3 regions of the Planctobacterium sp. AWH2_060 genome follow, and region 2 is predicted to be linked to each of the others. Evidence: predicted binding sites of a transcription regulator. Region 2 holds the regulator's gene; each other region holds the start of a gene.
The links. Region 2 encodes FNR, which switches genes on or off when oxygen is low (the NO sensors DNR and NnrR bind a similar motif). Its sites were predicted from a motif close to TTGATCTAGATCAA; they were not measured.
Positions count from the first base shown of each region.

Region 1 (4,270 bases), 2.2 Mb from region 2:
CATAGTATCCGCCATCGTGTTTTTGATTCTGCTGGGTGGCGTCAAACAGGGTATTGAGAAGGCCGCTAAAATACTAATGCCGACGCTGTTCTTTATGCTGATAGGCATGGTGACCTTTGTACTGACACTAGACAATGCTTTTGCCGGTGTTGAGTATTATTTAGTGCCGGATTTCAGCAAGATTGATGCTTCGGTAGTCAGCGCGGCCCTGTCTCAAGCGTTTTTCTCACTTTCTTTGGGTATGGGTATTCTGATCACCTACGGCTCCTATCTGGGTAAACGCGATGGTATCCCAGGCTCTGCTAAAATGGTGGCGCTGATGGATACGGGCGTGGCCTTTATTGCAGGTTTAATGATTCTGCCTGCGGTATTTTCCTTTAACCCCAATACCAATACCGCCGAGCTAAGTGATTCTTCTTTAAGTATGATCTTCGGCTTCCTGCCGCAAATCTTCCTGGAGTTACAAAATACCATTGGTTATCTGGGTGCCAGTGTTGTGGCCTCTATATTCTTCTTATTGGTGTTCTTTGCGGCTATTACCTCGCTGGTATCCATTCTTGAAGTACCCAATGCCGCGATTATGGATGAGCGCAACCTGTCCCGTAAAACCTCGTTAACCTTATTGGCTGCAGCGATGATTGCCTTTGCGGTGATTTCAGCAACCTCCTTTGGCATGCTGGACTTTACCACCCACTTCGTAACTTACGCCGGAACAGAAAAGTCCTTCTTCGATGTAATTTATGACGTGTTTTACGACACCATACTACCGCTTAACGGATTCCTGATCTGTATCTTCGTGGTTTATCGCTGGAAAGCTTCAAATCTGAATAAGACTCTGGAAGAAGGCGAACCGGAGTTTAAAAACAGTCTGTTTCAAAAGTATGTGGATTTCTCCATCGGCACCTTTATCCCATTTATCTTACTATTGATATTCATCAATACCGTGGCATTAAAGTATTTTGGTGCCGGATTGGTGGGCTAACTCTTAAAAATTCTACAGGCCGGTTTTTACCGGCCTTTTTTATGGCGTTTCGTGCTCAACTATTTTGGGCAGCATATCGAACGGACTTGGGTACTGCAGGGTAAGTTGCAGTTCTTCGATGGTAGCCTCGGCATTGACTTTTTTACCTGTGGCAGGCTGCTCTGTATCATCCAGAAACTCTGGTGTAATCAGCTCCAGGGCTTTGGCAGCATGAGTGTAGTATTCGCGACGAGAAGGATGCTCAGTAGCACTCAGATGAAAAGTCTTGCCCCACTTTTCTAAGTTAATAATTTTTTCAATAGCTTCAATGGCATCATCTCTGTGCACCAGATTTACCATTTTATGGGCGGCAGTGATGCCCTTTTTACCCTCCAGATGATAAATCGGATGCCTGTCTTCCCCAATGAGGCCAGCCAAACGCAATATAGTAACCTGTTGTGGAAACCGGGCTTTGAGTTCATTCTCGATGAAAACATGGGCATGGGCCGAATCACTGATGGGCGCAAGCTCAGTTTCCTCAGTAAATTCCTGATTCGATTCGCCATAAACCGACGTGGTGCTGATGAACAACAGTTTTTTATCATTATCAGACAAACAACTGCCACAAAGTGTCATCATTTGCTGCTGAAACTGCTCCCGTTCAAAACCGCGACGCCCAGCCCCAATATTAATGACAAAGACCTCGCTGTCCTGCAGGGCCTGGGGTAACTCTGCATCACCAAGGCGGTATTGATGACAGGCTATCCCCTCTTTGTTGAGACGCTCTACATCGTTTTCGCTCTGTTTGGTTGTCACTACCGACAAAGACTTCTGTATCAGTGTTTTGCACAATTTGTGCCCCAGCCATCCAGCACCTATCACCGCTATTTTCATAAATTCTGAACCATTAGTTGTTTTTTTTGATCTGGCTCACTGCCATAAACAAGATTTTAGGGCATAATTAGCCAAGGTGAAAAATAATTAAGGGCTTTAAGTTATGGGTGAATGGGTCACTGCACTGGTATTTGGATTATTTTTAGTCGCATTTACGTTAGGTTTAAGCAGTATTATTATGGCATTTTTGCCTGCTAAACCAGAAGAGACGGTGCGTTCTCAGGTAGAATACGGCTTTTTCGGCGTTGCCGGATTAGTGCTGAGCCTGGTGTTTGTTTACGCACTAATGTGATGCGGAGCCGCACCAGAAAAACCGGGTAATGGCGGCATTAACCCGGTTTTTTTGTCTCTGAGTCCATCACACTAATGTCTTAAGTGATAGGTATCGATACCCAGCATTTTATAGAGCAGACAAAAACCCGTAGCACTGCTAATAAACAACGCTGTGCCAAGCACTAACAACAAGACAGTTACCGGAAAACTAAACAGTTGCTCAACGGCCAGCGCTAGTAACAGGCAAGCCAGTATGGCTCTGATAGCCGTATCTAAAACACCTACATTATCTATTTCTCTCATGTTCGACACTCCTGCGGTTAACTTACAGAATCATTATCCTGCCCTAAACACCGGGCAGTATTGATCGTGATCAAATAATTGCTGCTTTAACTTTTTGCCGATTACCGCTATCTTTAGTTTTTATATTCAATTTTCCTAATCGCACCCTAAGGAGCCCTGCACAGGATGCCAACAAAGAAAAAAACTCATATTTTGGTAATTGATGATGAAGAGCTTACGCAAGAGTTATTAAGGCACATGCTTAGGGAGTTAGATTTAGGTGAAATTGACATTCATTCCAGCTGCTCCAAAGCCTTGAATCGATTTAAAAAGGATCCATCCTACTTTGGGATGGTGATTAGTGACTGGGAAGTGCCCGGCATGAACGGGCTGGAATTCCTCAAGGAAGTTCGGGCGTTAAACAAAGAGGTGCCGTTTTTAATGGTAACCGGAAACGCCTCCAAAAATTACGTTGTCAAGGCCGTCCAGGCAGGGGTTAACGATTTTCTGGCTAAGCCCTTTTCAGCCAGCGGGTTATTATCAAAAGTGCAAAAGCTGATTGATGCGCAATCGCTGGCTCCCAATAAACACTAGCCTTCCTCGCATAATATAAAACCATCAGGTCTTAGCATTATTACGCAGCGAAAGGCACTATTTGACTCACCTATAATTCAGAGGCGCGGAAACATGCATTACACCTTTTCTGACTTCGATAGCATCATCGACAGAAGCGCAACATTTTCGATGAAGTGGCAAAAGTACGAAGGCAAAGACATCTTGCCTCTTTGGGTTGCCGATACCGAATTTAAGTGCGCAAATGAAATTTTACAGGCCATCAAACAGCGTACCGATCACGGTTTACTGGGCTACCATTTACCGGCCCGCTATGAACCCGCTAATGAAGCAGTGTGTCGCTGGCTTAAAAAGCAGCATAACTGGGATATTCAACCAGAATGGATTGTCTGGACGCCCGGAGTGGTGCCTGCTTTCAATGTGGCTTGTAAGGCTTACTGCCAACCTGGCGACAAAGTCATAGTTCAGACTCCTAATTATCCGCCGTTATTAGCGGCACCTGGCATCAATAATCTGGAACGGGTTGATATCCCTACCATCATTGAAAATGACCGATGGACCATAGACCTAAATGCGCTGGAAGAAGCCGCCAAAGATCCCGCCTGTAAAGTTTTTATTGTATGCAATCCGGGCAATCCGACAGGCACGGTATTTACCCAACAGGAATTAGCTGAAATAGCCCGTATCTGTGAGCAAAACAATGTGTTATTAATCTCAGACGAAATCCACTGTGATTTAGTCCTGGATGACAACGCACAACACATTCCGGCCAGCTCACTGCCGCAATTGCAAAACAGCAGTGTGACGCTGATGGCGGCCAGTAAAACCTTTAATGTTGCGGGGCTTGGCACTTCTTTCGCTATCATTCCGGATGCCAAGTTACGCGCCAACTTCAGTAAAGCGATGATGGGTATTATGCCCTGGGTAACCATCCTGGGTCTGGTGGCCACCGAAACCGCCTTTACTCAATGCGACCAATGGTACGACACCTTGTTGGCTTACCTGCAACAGAATCGTCAGTTTCTGTTTGATGAAATCAACCAAATTAATGGTTTTAAAATGCTGTTGCCCCAGGCGACATTCCTGGCCTGGATTGACGCCAGTCAGTTGGGTGTAGAGTCACCACAAGCTTATGTTGAAGCCAAAGGTATCGGCCCTTCTCCCGGTGCTGATTTTGGTGATAAGAACTTTATTCGTATCAACTTTGGCTGTCCCAAGTCTTATCTGGAACAAGCTGTTGAGCGACTAAAGAGATAGAGCTCAGATCCAGCGCCTGACGCGTTTTTT
Region 1 is NZ_JBSWTG010000001.1:2,882,546-2,886,815, forward strand. It holds gene ACXAD8_RS12260 (sodium-dependent transporter) at 1-982, shown strand, start outside; gene ACXAD8_RS12265 (NAD-dependent epimerase/dehydratase family protein) at 1,022-1,855, opposite strand; gene ACXAD8_RS12270 (hypothetical protein) at 1,959-2,147, shown strand; gene ACXAD8_RS12275 (YgaP family membrane protein) at 2,219-2,431, opposite strand; gene ACXAD8_RS12280 (response regulator) at 2,597-3,004, shown strand; gene ACXAD8_RS12285 (MalY/PatB family protein) at 3,098-4,240, shown strand; gene ACXAD8_RS12290 (methyltransferase family protein) at 4,244-4,270, opposite strand, start outside.
Region 1: the regulator FNR is predicted to act here: its motif matches at 2,492-2,505, upstream of ACXAD8_RS12275 (YgaP family membrane protein).

Region 2 (4,270 bases):
CACCGTCTTCAATCATGTTGAAATCGGCAATGGCTTTACCAACGCATCGACGCAAGCGCTTTTGCAATTTGTTAAAGCTATATTGTTGTTTACTCTTTGTTAAATGATTAACCGCGACTGCTGCTTCTGCTGACATTTATATTACTCTGAACCCGTTTGACACATTAATGCATCTAATACCTGATTACCCGGGTATTAAATGGCGGCAGAGTATACCTTAATTTTAATTTTAGCGCATAGTATTGCGTTCAGACTTTAACCGGCGATTCAAAGCCTTCGGGTTTTAATGCCAGGACATCGCAATCCAACATATCAATGACATGTTCGGCAGTATTACCGATTAATGCTGCGGAAATGCCCTGGCGACCGACTGTGCCAATAACAACTAATTCTGCATCTTGTAGTCTGGCTATGGCGGGGATCACATCTTCCGGTAAGCCTTCTTTAACATGGCAAAAATCCGCAGCGATACCGTATTTTTCAGCGTGCTGCCGCATATTATCTTCATGATAATTTTTAACGGATTGATTGTAGGTTTGCGGATCAAATTCTGGGATTTCAATTGCAATGTTGATTGGCGTGCCTGGGTAGGAATTTACCAGGTGGACATTGCCATTGAGTAACTCTGCCATTTCCAGACAGGTGGCAGAAATTCTGTTGTTGAGGGAGACATGGGCTTCGTCTTCACTGCCGACATTAACCGCACCAATTATTGCGCCGTTTTCTGGCCAAGCATGGTCTTTAACCAATAATACCGATTTGGGCGATTTGCGCAGAAGGTGCCAGTCCGTGGGCGTGAATATCACGGATTTTAAAGTGTCATGCTGTTGGGTGCCTTTGACAATAAGGTCGTAATCAGCCGCGATGGCTTCCACTATGATGCTTTCGTATGGGCGATTGTGCCAGACAACCTTAACATCCACCTGAATGCCATGAGCGTTGGGCTGTTGTTCAATCAAACTCACCAGCCATTCAGTGCGGTCATCCACCACGGCCTGGCGCATGATTTCTCGCTCTTCCACAGATAACATGGTGGTCATATCGTAGGAAAAGTCGTATATCGACAGAAACGCCGTCACCCGGCCGTCGCATTTGTTGGCTAGTTCCAGCGCACGGGCCAGAGATTTTTGTTGCTCCTCGGTAGGATCAACAACCGCTAATATTTTATTGAAGCCACTCATAGCATTTTCCTAAACAGTGATAAAAACACTATAAGTGTAAGAACAGCATCAAAAATTTGCCAGTTAATCTATTGTGGTAGATCAAAGAATGTGTAAAAAGAGTTTACCTTATTTACACTGCGGGCTAATGGTATTGCTCTTTTCTTCCAGTACTGCAGCGTTATTAATGTTAATTAACTTGCCTTCCACAGTAAGCACGCCTTCTTTATTAAATTTGGATAGCAGGCGGGAGATGGTTTCCACGGTCAAACCCAGCAAATTGCCAATTTCACTGCGGGTCATGGTGAGCCTGAACTGATTAGCGGAAAAACCCCTTTGATTAAAACGCAGCGACAGCGAGTGTAAAAAGTAGGCTAAACGCTCTTCAGCCGTACGTTGATTTAACAGCATAAACATTTGTTGGTCTTGCTTGATTTCAGCGCTCATCAGGCGCATCAGTTGCTTTCTCAGCGCAGGTAATTCATCGGAAAGTTTGTCCAGTGTGGCAAAGGGGATTTCACAAACCATTGAGGTTTCCAGAGCCTGGGTGACAGTTTGGTGAGCCTCTTCTGACATGCTGTCAAAACCAATGACCTCACCCGGCAGATGAAACGCAGTAATTTGCTCTTCGCCATTTTGGCTGATGGCATAGGACTTAAAGGAGCCGGAACGCACAGCGTATAGTGCATTGAGTTTGTCACCGGTTTCGAACAGTCTTTCACCTTTTTGAATAGGCTTTTTCCGTTGAATAATATCGTCAAGCTTATCCATCTCGTTATTGCTCAAATTAAAGGGTAAACACAACTGACTAAAGCTGCAGTTTTGGCAGTGTAGTGGATAACGAGCTTGACTAACCATAGATTGTAACAATCCCTTAAAGTGCTGAGCGGTAACTATAAATGATGGGACAGGGCTTGTGCAATGGTAAAACCACCATATAAAAATAATGCAATAGCAATCACTTGTCTCACTCTCGGAGAGCGAGTGAAATTAAGCAGTTCTTTGCTGGAAAAGGCTATTAGCAAGGTGGCGGGCAGTGTACCTAATCCAAAAGCCAGCATTTGCAAAGCACTTAAGGTGGCATTGCCACTGGCGATGCTCCAGGCAAGGGTTGAATAAACCAATCCACAGGGCAGCCACCCCCAGATTAATCCATAGGGCAATGCGTAAAGCGGGCTTTTAAAAGGCACCAGTCGTTTACCCAGGGGCGATATGATCCTCCAAAATCTGGCTCCTAAAGCTTCAAGGCGAGCGAGTATTCGCCACCAGTTGCCAATATAGGCCCCTAATAACAGCAAAAAGACTCCGCTTAACAACTTTAAAATAACGATACCGCTGGCAACCTGATGGCTGAATATCTGGCCCAAAGAGCCTGCAATAAATCCGGCGGTACTGTAACTTATGATTCTGCCCAGGTTATAGCTAAGCGCATAAGGGAGTAGTGGGTTGCCTTTTGGGATAGCGTAATTTAATCCGGCGATTACACCGCCGCACATGGCACTGCAATGAATGCTGCCTGCGATTCCGATCAATAGTGCGGCAAATAAGTCGTTCACAATATGGCTATTGTTCTTTTTTGGAGTTGGCTTTAGATGCGTCTTTTACATCATCATCGAACAGGATGCTGTGTCCATGACGTTCCAGATCTTTAAATTGTTCGCTACGCACCGCCCAAAAAAAGATGGCGATTGCGGCAATCACTAAAATAATGGCCAGCGGGATCAATACGTAAATAATGCTCATTTTAATCGCCTTTTTGTTTATTAATGCGCAGCGAGTTAAATGTCACAATCAGCGAGCTCAGTGACATTCCGATAACCGCTCCCCATGGAGGTAATAATCCGCTCACAGCAAAGGGCAGAACCAATAAATTGTAACCCAAAGCCCAGGCGAAGTTTTGTTTAATAATACGCTGGGTCTTAAGGGATACGCTGAGCAAGGTATTAATGGCTGAGAAGTTGTCTTTCAGCATAATAATGTCAGCGGCATTTTGCGCAAAATCGCTGGCGCCGTTTACCGCCACCGAAATATCCGCGCCGGCTAAAACGGGTGCGTCATTTACCCCATCACCCACCATTAAAATGACTTCGCCTTTGGATTGCAGGGTTTGCAGGTACGCCAGTTTTTGTTCTGGCTTAACGCTGTGCTGGAATTCCTCAACGGCTAACTTTTTGGCAAGTTCAGAGACCTTTTGTTGGTTGTCACCGCTCAATAAAAGCGATTTACCGCGTCTCGGCTGACTAAAAAACTGTTCAACTTCTTCTCTTAACTCATCTTCAAGTTGGAATTGTGCCAGTGTGGTTTGCTGTTGCGACTCTGATAACTGGCTAAGATAGACATCAGCCTGGCCCTGATGAGTGCAGCCAGTAAAGGGGCTGTTACCCATTCGGTAAAGCTTTCCTGCAACCCAACCTTGAATGCCTTCACCCGGAAATATTTTAACATCCTGACATTCTACAGTGGGAGCCTGTAAAAACGCTTTGGCAATGGGATGCTCTGAATGGCTCTCAATACTGGCGGCAATGCTTAATATCTGCTCATCCGGCAGTGAACTGAGGTTTTGCCATTGCTTAATTCGTGGCTGTCCTTTGGTTAAGGTGCCGGTTTTATCAAAGGCAAAAGTGGTGACTTTATTGAGCGTTTCTAACAGGTCGGTGCGCTTTATCACTAAACCAACCTCATTGAGTTTACTCATGGCGGCAGTAAATGCAGTTGGTGTGGCCAGTCCAAGTGCACAAGGGCAGGTGGCGACCAATACGGATACCGTAATCCACAAAGCGTCTTCAGGTGCTTGCTGGTACCAATAGATAAAGGTGAGTGACGCGATGATCAAAACCAGGGTAACGAAGGTGCCTGCCAGTTTATCTGCGGCAATGGCGAATCTGGGCTTTTGTGAAAAAGCCAGTTCCTGAGCTCGGCTGATTTGATTGATAGCCGAATCTTTTAAGGCTGCGCTGACCGTGGCAATCACAGGTGCTGACAAGTTGATTGTACCGCCAAAGAGTTGCTCACCAGCGTTTTTACAAACCGGAGACGATTCGCCAGTGAGAATTGCTTCATCCAGTTCTGTAGTACCTTGCACTATGGTGCAATCCACCGGTACGGTATCG
Region 2 is NZ_JBSWTG010000001.1:669,827-674,096, forward strand. It holds gene ttcA (tRNA 2-thiocytidine(32) synthetase TtcA) at 1-136, opposite strand, end outside; gene uspE (universal stress protein UspE) at 249-1,181, opposite strand; gene fnr (fumarate/nitrate reduction transcriptional regulator Fnr) at 1,290-2,018, opposite strand; gene ACXAD8_RS02930 (sulfite exporter TauE/SafE family protein) at 2,054-2,716, opposite strand; gene ccoS (cbb3-type cytochrome oxidase assembly protein CcoS) at 2,724-2,903, opposite strand; gene ACXAD8_RS02940 (heavy metal translocating P-type ATPase) at 2,905-4,270, opposite strand, start outside.

Region 3 (4,270 bases), 400 kb from region 2:
CACATTGCTCATAGCGATGAGGGAGTGAAATTTCTGGGTGTTGAAATTGGGCGTCAATACACCCGTATACAACCTCAGAAACTCGCAGCGTTTAAAAAGAAGTTGAAGCAGATGACGAAACGCAATGGTGGCAAACCGCTGTGTGCAGTTATCAAAGAGTTGAACCCTGTTTTAAGAGGGTTTAGCCAGTACTTCAGGATTGCCAATAGCAACAGGGAATTTTCTAAGATAGCGAGATGGTTGAGGCGCAGGCTTCGCAGTATCCAATTGAAATTATGGAAGAAACCAGCGAAGCTGCATCGAAGACTGAAGCAGCTTGGTTATAAACCGCCGTTCAGGTTTATCCAAATGAACAGTTGGAGAAATGCTCATAGCCCTCTGGCCAGTTATGCGATGCCAAATCAATGGTTCAACGACCTTGGTCTGGTCAATTTTGAGCTAATTAGGACGGGGTATGTGTTCAGCGCTTATGCTGAATGGAAGTATGCATGAGCCGTATACGAGGTCCGTACGTACGGTTCTGTGAGAGGGATGAGGCGGTGACGCCTCACCCTACTTGATGTGTTTATTGCTTAATCACTGAACAGAAATATTGAATAACAGCCATAAAAAAGCGTCCATATGGACGCTTTTTGAACACTGATTAAGGTGTATTATTTCTTAATTGGTGTAAATGGGCGTTGCGCTTCACCGGTATACAACTGGCGAGGACGACCAATTTTTTGACCTTCCTGACCCAGCATTTCATGCCAGTGAGAAATCCAGCCAACGGTTCTGGCTAGTGCAAATATACAGGTGAACATATTGGTAGGAATACCAATCGCTTTAAGAATGATACCTGAGTAGAAATCCACGTTCGGGAACAACTTCTTAGAAGCGAAATACTCGTCCTCAAGCGCGATTTTTTCAAGCTCCATCGCTACCTGTAATAACGGATCTTTAACGTCCAATTCTGCCAATACTTCGTGGCAGCTTTCACGCATCACAGTAGCACGCGGATCGTAGTTTTTATAAACCCGGTGTCCGAAGCCCATCAGACGGAACGGGTCGTTCTTGTCTTTTGCTTTGGCAATGAATTCTGGAATGCGATCAACTGAACCGATTTTCTCTAACATGTTCAGACAAGCTTCGTTGGCACCACCGTGCGCAGGTCCCCATAAAGAAGCAACGCCCGCAGCAATACATGCATAAGGGTTTGCACCAGAAGAACCCGCCAGGCGTACAGTCGAAGTTGAAGCGTTTTGCTCGTGATCAGCGTGTAGTGTAAAGATGCGATCTACTGCACGGGCTACAGCCGGGCTGATCTTGTACTCTTCAGCAGGCACAGAGAACATCATGTTCAGGAAGTTTTCTGCATAAGATAAATCATTACGGGGGTAGACAAAAGGTTGACCAATGTTGTGTTTATAGGCCATCGCTACAAGAGTTGGCATTTTGGCCACCAGGCGATAAGCACTGCGCAAACGCTTGTCTGGATCGCTGACGTCTAAGTCGTCGTGATAAAACGAGGACATCGCACCTACAGTGCCGCACAGCATCGCCATAGGGTGAGCGTCAGGGCGGAATCCATGGAAAAAATTAGTCATGGTTTCGTGAACCATGGTGTGGCGAGTTATCGTGTCTTTGAAATCCGAATAAGTTGCTGCATCTGGCGCTTCGCCGTGTAAAAGCATGTAGCAAACTTCAAGGTAATCTGCATCGCGAGCCAACTCCTCGATGGAGTAACCTCTGTGTAATAGCACACCTTTTTCACCATCAATAAAGGTAATTGATGATTCGCATGAGCCAGTTGCCATAAAACCTGGGTCGAAAGTGAAATGCCCGATAGAACCCAATTTTCTTACATCTATAACTGGGTTGCCGGCTGTACCCGTGTGTACGGGAAGTTCTATTTCTTTATCACCAACTTTTAATATGGCTGAATCAGCTGCCATAAAAATTCTCCTTTCGAATGTTCTAGGGGGGTGCTCATTGATTCGTCAAAAATGGACGAGACTTGTAAAGTAGACGGTAGTTTTACTTTATCCTCATAGTATAAGTCAATTTTAATGCGTATTTCATCGGTAAGTATGCATATTTCTAAAACTTTGATCACATTGCTCAAAATTTTAACAATCACGTCTTTGATCCGTAACAAAAATTGTATTTCCTGAATCCCATGGATATACTTCAGTGCGAAAACGTAAATCTGTCAGACAGGCGCTGTTATTGGTCTGCAAGCAAATTTCGTTAATAAAATGTAAATAATCCAGTTTGCATTACATACGTATGTAAATTGTGATGACATTCAAGGTGGAACACTCGCTTATTGCTCAGGTGATATTTGAGTCGACACACAAACATTCCAGGTTGGCGACAAATCGTGAAAAAACAAAGACCCGTAAATTTAGAACTCAATACGATTAGTTTTCCCCCATCAGCTCTGGTTTCAATTTTACATCGTGTAACAGGTGTAGCGTTGTTTTTCGCTTTGTTACTTGTAATTGGAGCATGGGCTTGTTCATTAACTTCAGCAGAAAGCTTTGCACACGTCTCTGAGTTAATGAATGGCGTTTTAGGTAAGTTAGTCGTTATCGGCACAGTGTCAGCGTTGACTTATCATATTCTTGGCGGTGTCCGTCATATGTTTATGGATATGGGGCATTTCGAAGAATTAGAGTCAGGTAATAACAGTGCTAAGTTTATTATTGGCCTGTGGATTGTACTGACGGTACTGATGGGAGTAGTGATATGGTAACTAACCAGGCAAGTATTAAGAGGGATGGTGTTCAAGACTTCGTCTCTTTGCGTACCACCGCAATCGTAATTTTAGCTTACAGCATATTTATGCTGTGGTTCTTCGTTTCCACTCCAGAGATTACCTACGAGGTCTGGTCTGGTTTGTTCTCTAATCTGGCTGTGAAAGTATTCACGCTTGCAGCTCTGGTTTCCATCATGATCCACGTACGCATTGGTTTGTGGCAGGTATTAACTGACTATGTGAAGCCACATAACGTCAGAGCCGTTATCCAGTTTGTTTTGAACCTTATTGCCTTCGCTTACGTAGCCGTGGGTTTATTTGTATTGTGGGGTGTGTAAGTGAAAGTAGCAGTTCATGAATTTGACGCGGTAGTAATTGGCGCCGGTGGTGCCGGTATGAGAGCCGCTTTACAAATTTCTCAGTCTGGTAAGTCTTGTGCGCTTTTGTCTAAAGTGTTCCCAACTCGTTCTCACACAGTATCAGCGCAGGGTGGTATTACCGTAGCATTAGGTAACGCCCATGAAGATAACTGGGAATGGCACATGTATGACACAGTAAAGGGTTCTGATTACATTGGTGATCAGGACGCTATCGAATACATGTGTAAGACAGGGCCTGAAGCTATCATCGAAATGGAAAACATGGGCCTGCCATTTTCGCGTTTCGAGAACGGTAAAATCTACCAACGTCCATTTGGCGGTCAGTCAAAGGATTTCGGCGGTGAGCAGGGCGCTCGCACAGCTGCTGCAGCTGACCGTACAGGCCACGCTCTGCTGCATTTGCTCTATCAGCAAAACGTTAAAAACAAGACAAAAGTATTCAGCGAGTGGTATGCACTGGACCTGGTAAAAAACCAGGACGGTGATGTTGTCGGCTGTACTGCCATTGATATTGAAACCGGCGAAGTAGTTTACTTCAAGTCTCGTGCTGTGGTGCTTGCTACAGGCGGTGCTGGTCGTATCTATGCGTCTACTACCAATGCTCACATTAACACCGGTGATGGTGTTGGGATGGCATTGCGTGCAGGTGTATGTTTGCAAGATATGGAAATGTGGCAATTCCACCCAACGGGTATAGCGGGAGCTGGTACTCTGGTAACAGAGGGCTGTCGTGGTGAGGGTGGTTATCTGTTAAATAAAGATGGCGAGCGCTTTATGGAGCGTTATGCGCCTAACGCCAAAGACCTTGCTGGCCGTGACGTTGTTGCTCGCTCAATGATGACTGAAATTCGCGAAGGTCGCGGTTGTGAAGGCCCCTGGGGCACACACATCAAATTAAAATTGGATCACCTTGGTAAGGATGTATTGGAATCTCGTCTGCCGGGTATTCTTGAGCTTTCTCGTACCTTCGCACACGTTGATCCGGTAAAAGAACCCATTCCGGTAATTCCAACCTGCCACTATATGATGGGTGGTATTCCAACTAATGTTGACGGCCAATGTTTAACAGTAGCGCCAGATGGCAGTGAAAAAGTGGTTAAAGGCTTATTCGCTTGTGGTGAAATTGCTTGTGTATCTGTGCACGGTGCAA
Region 3 is NZ_JBSWTG010000001.1:1,066,829-1,071,098, reverse strand. It holds gene ltrA (group II intron reverse transcriptase/maturase) at 1-492, shown strand, start outside; gene gltA (citrate synthase) at 654-1,934, opposite strand; gene sdhC (succinate dehydrogenase, cytochrome b556 subunit) at 2,363-2,737, shown strand; gene sdhD (succinate dehydrogenase, hydrophobic membrane anchor protein) at 2,731-3,078, shown strand; gene sdhA (succinate dehydrogenase flavoprotein subunit) at 3,079-4,270, shown strand, end outside.
Region 3: the regulator FNR is predicted to act here: its motif matches at 2,124-2,137, upstream of gltA (citrate synthase).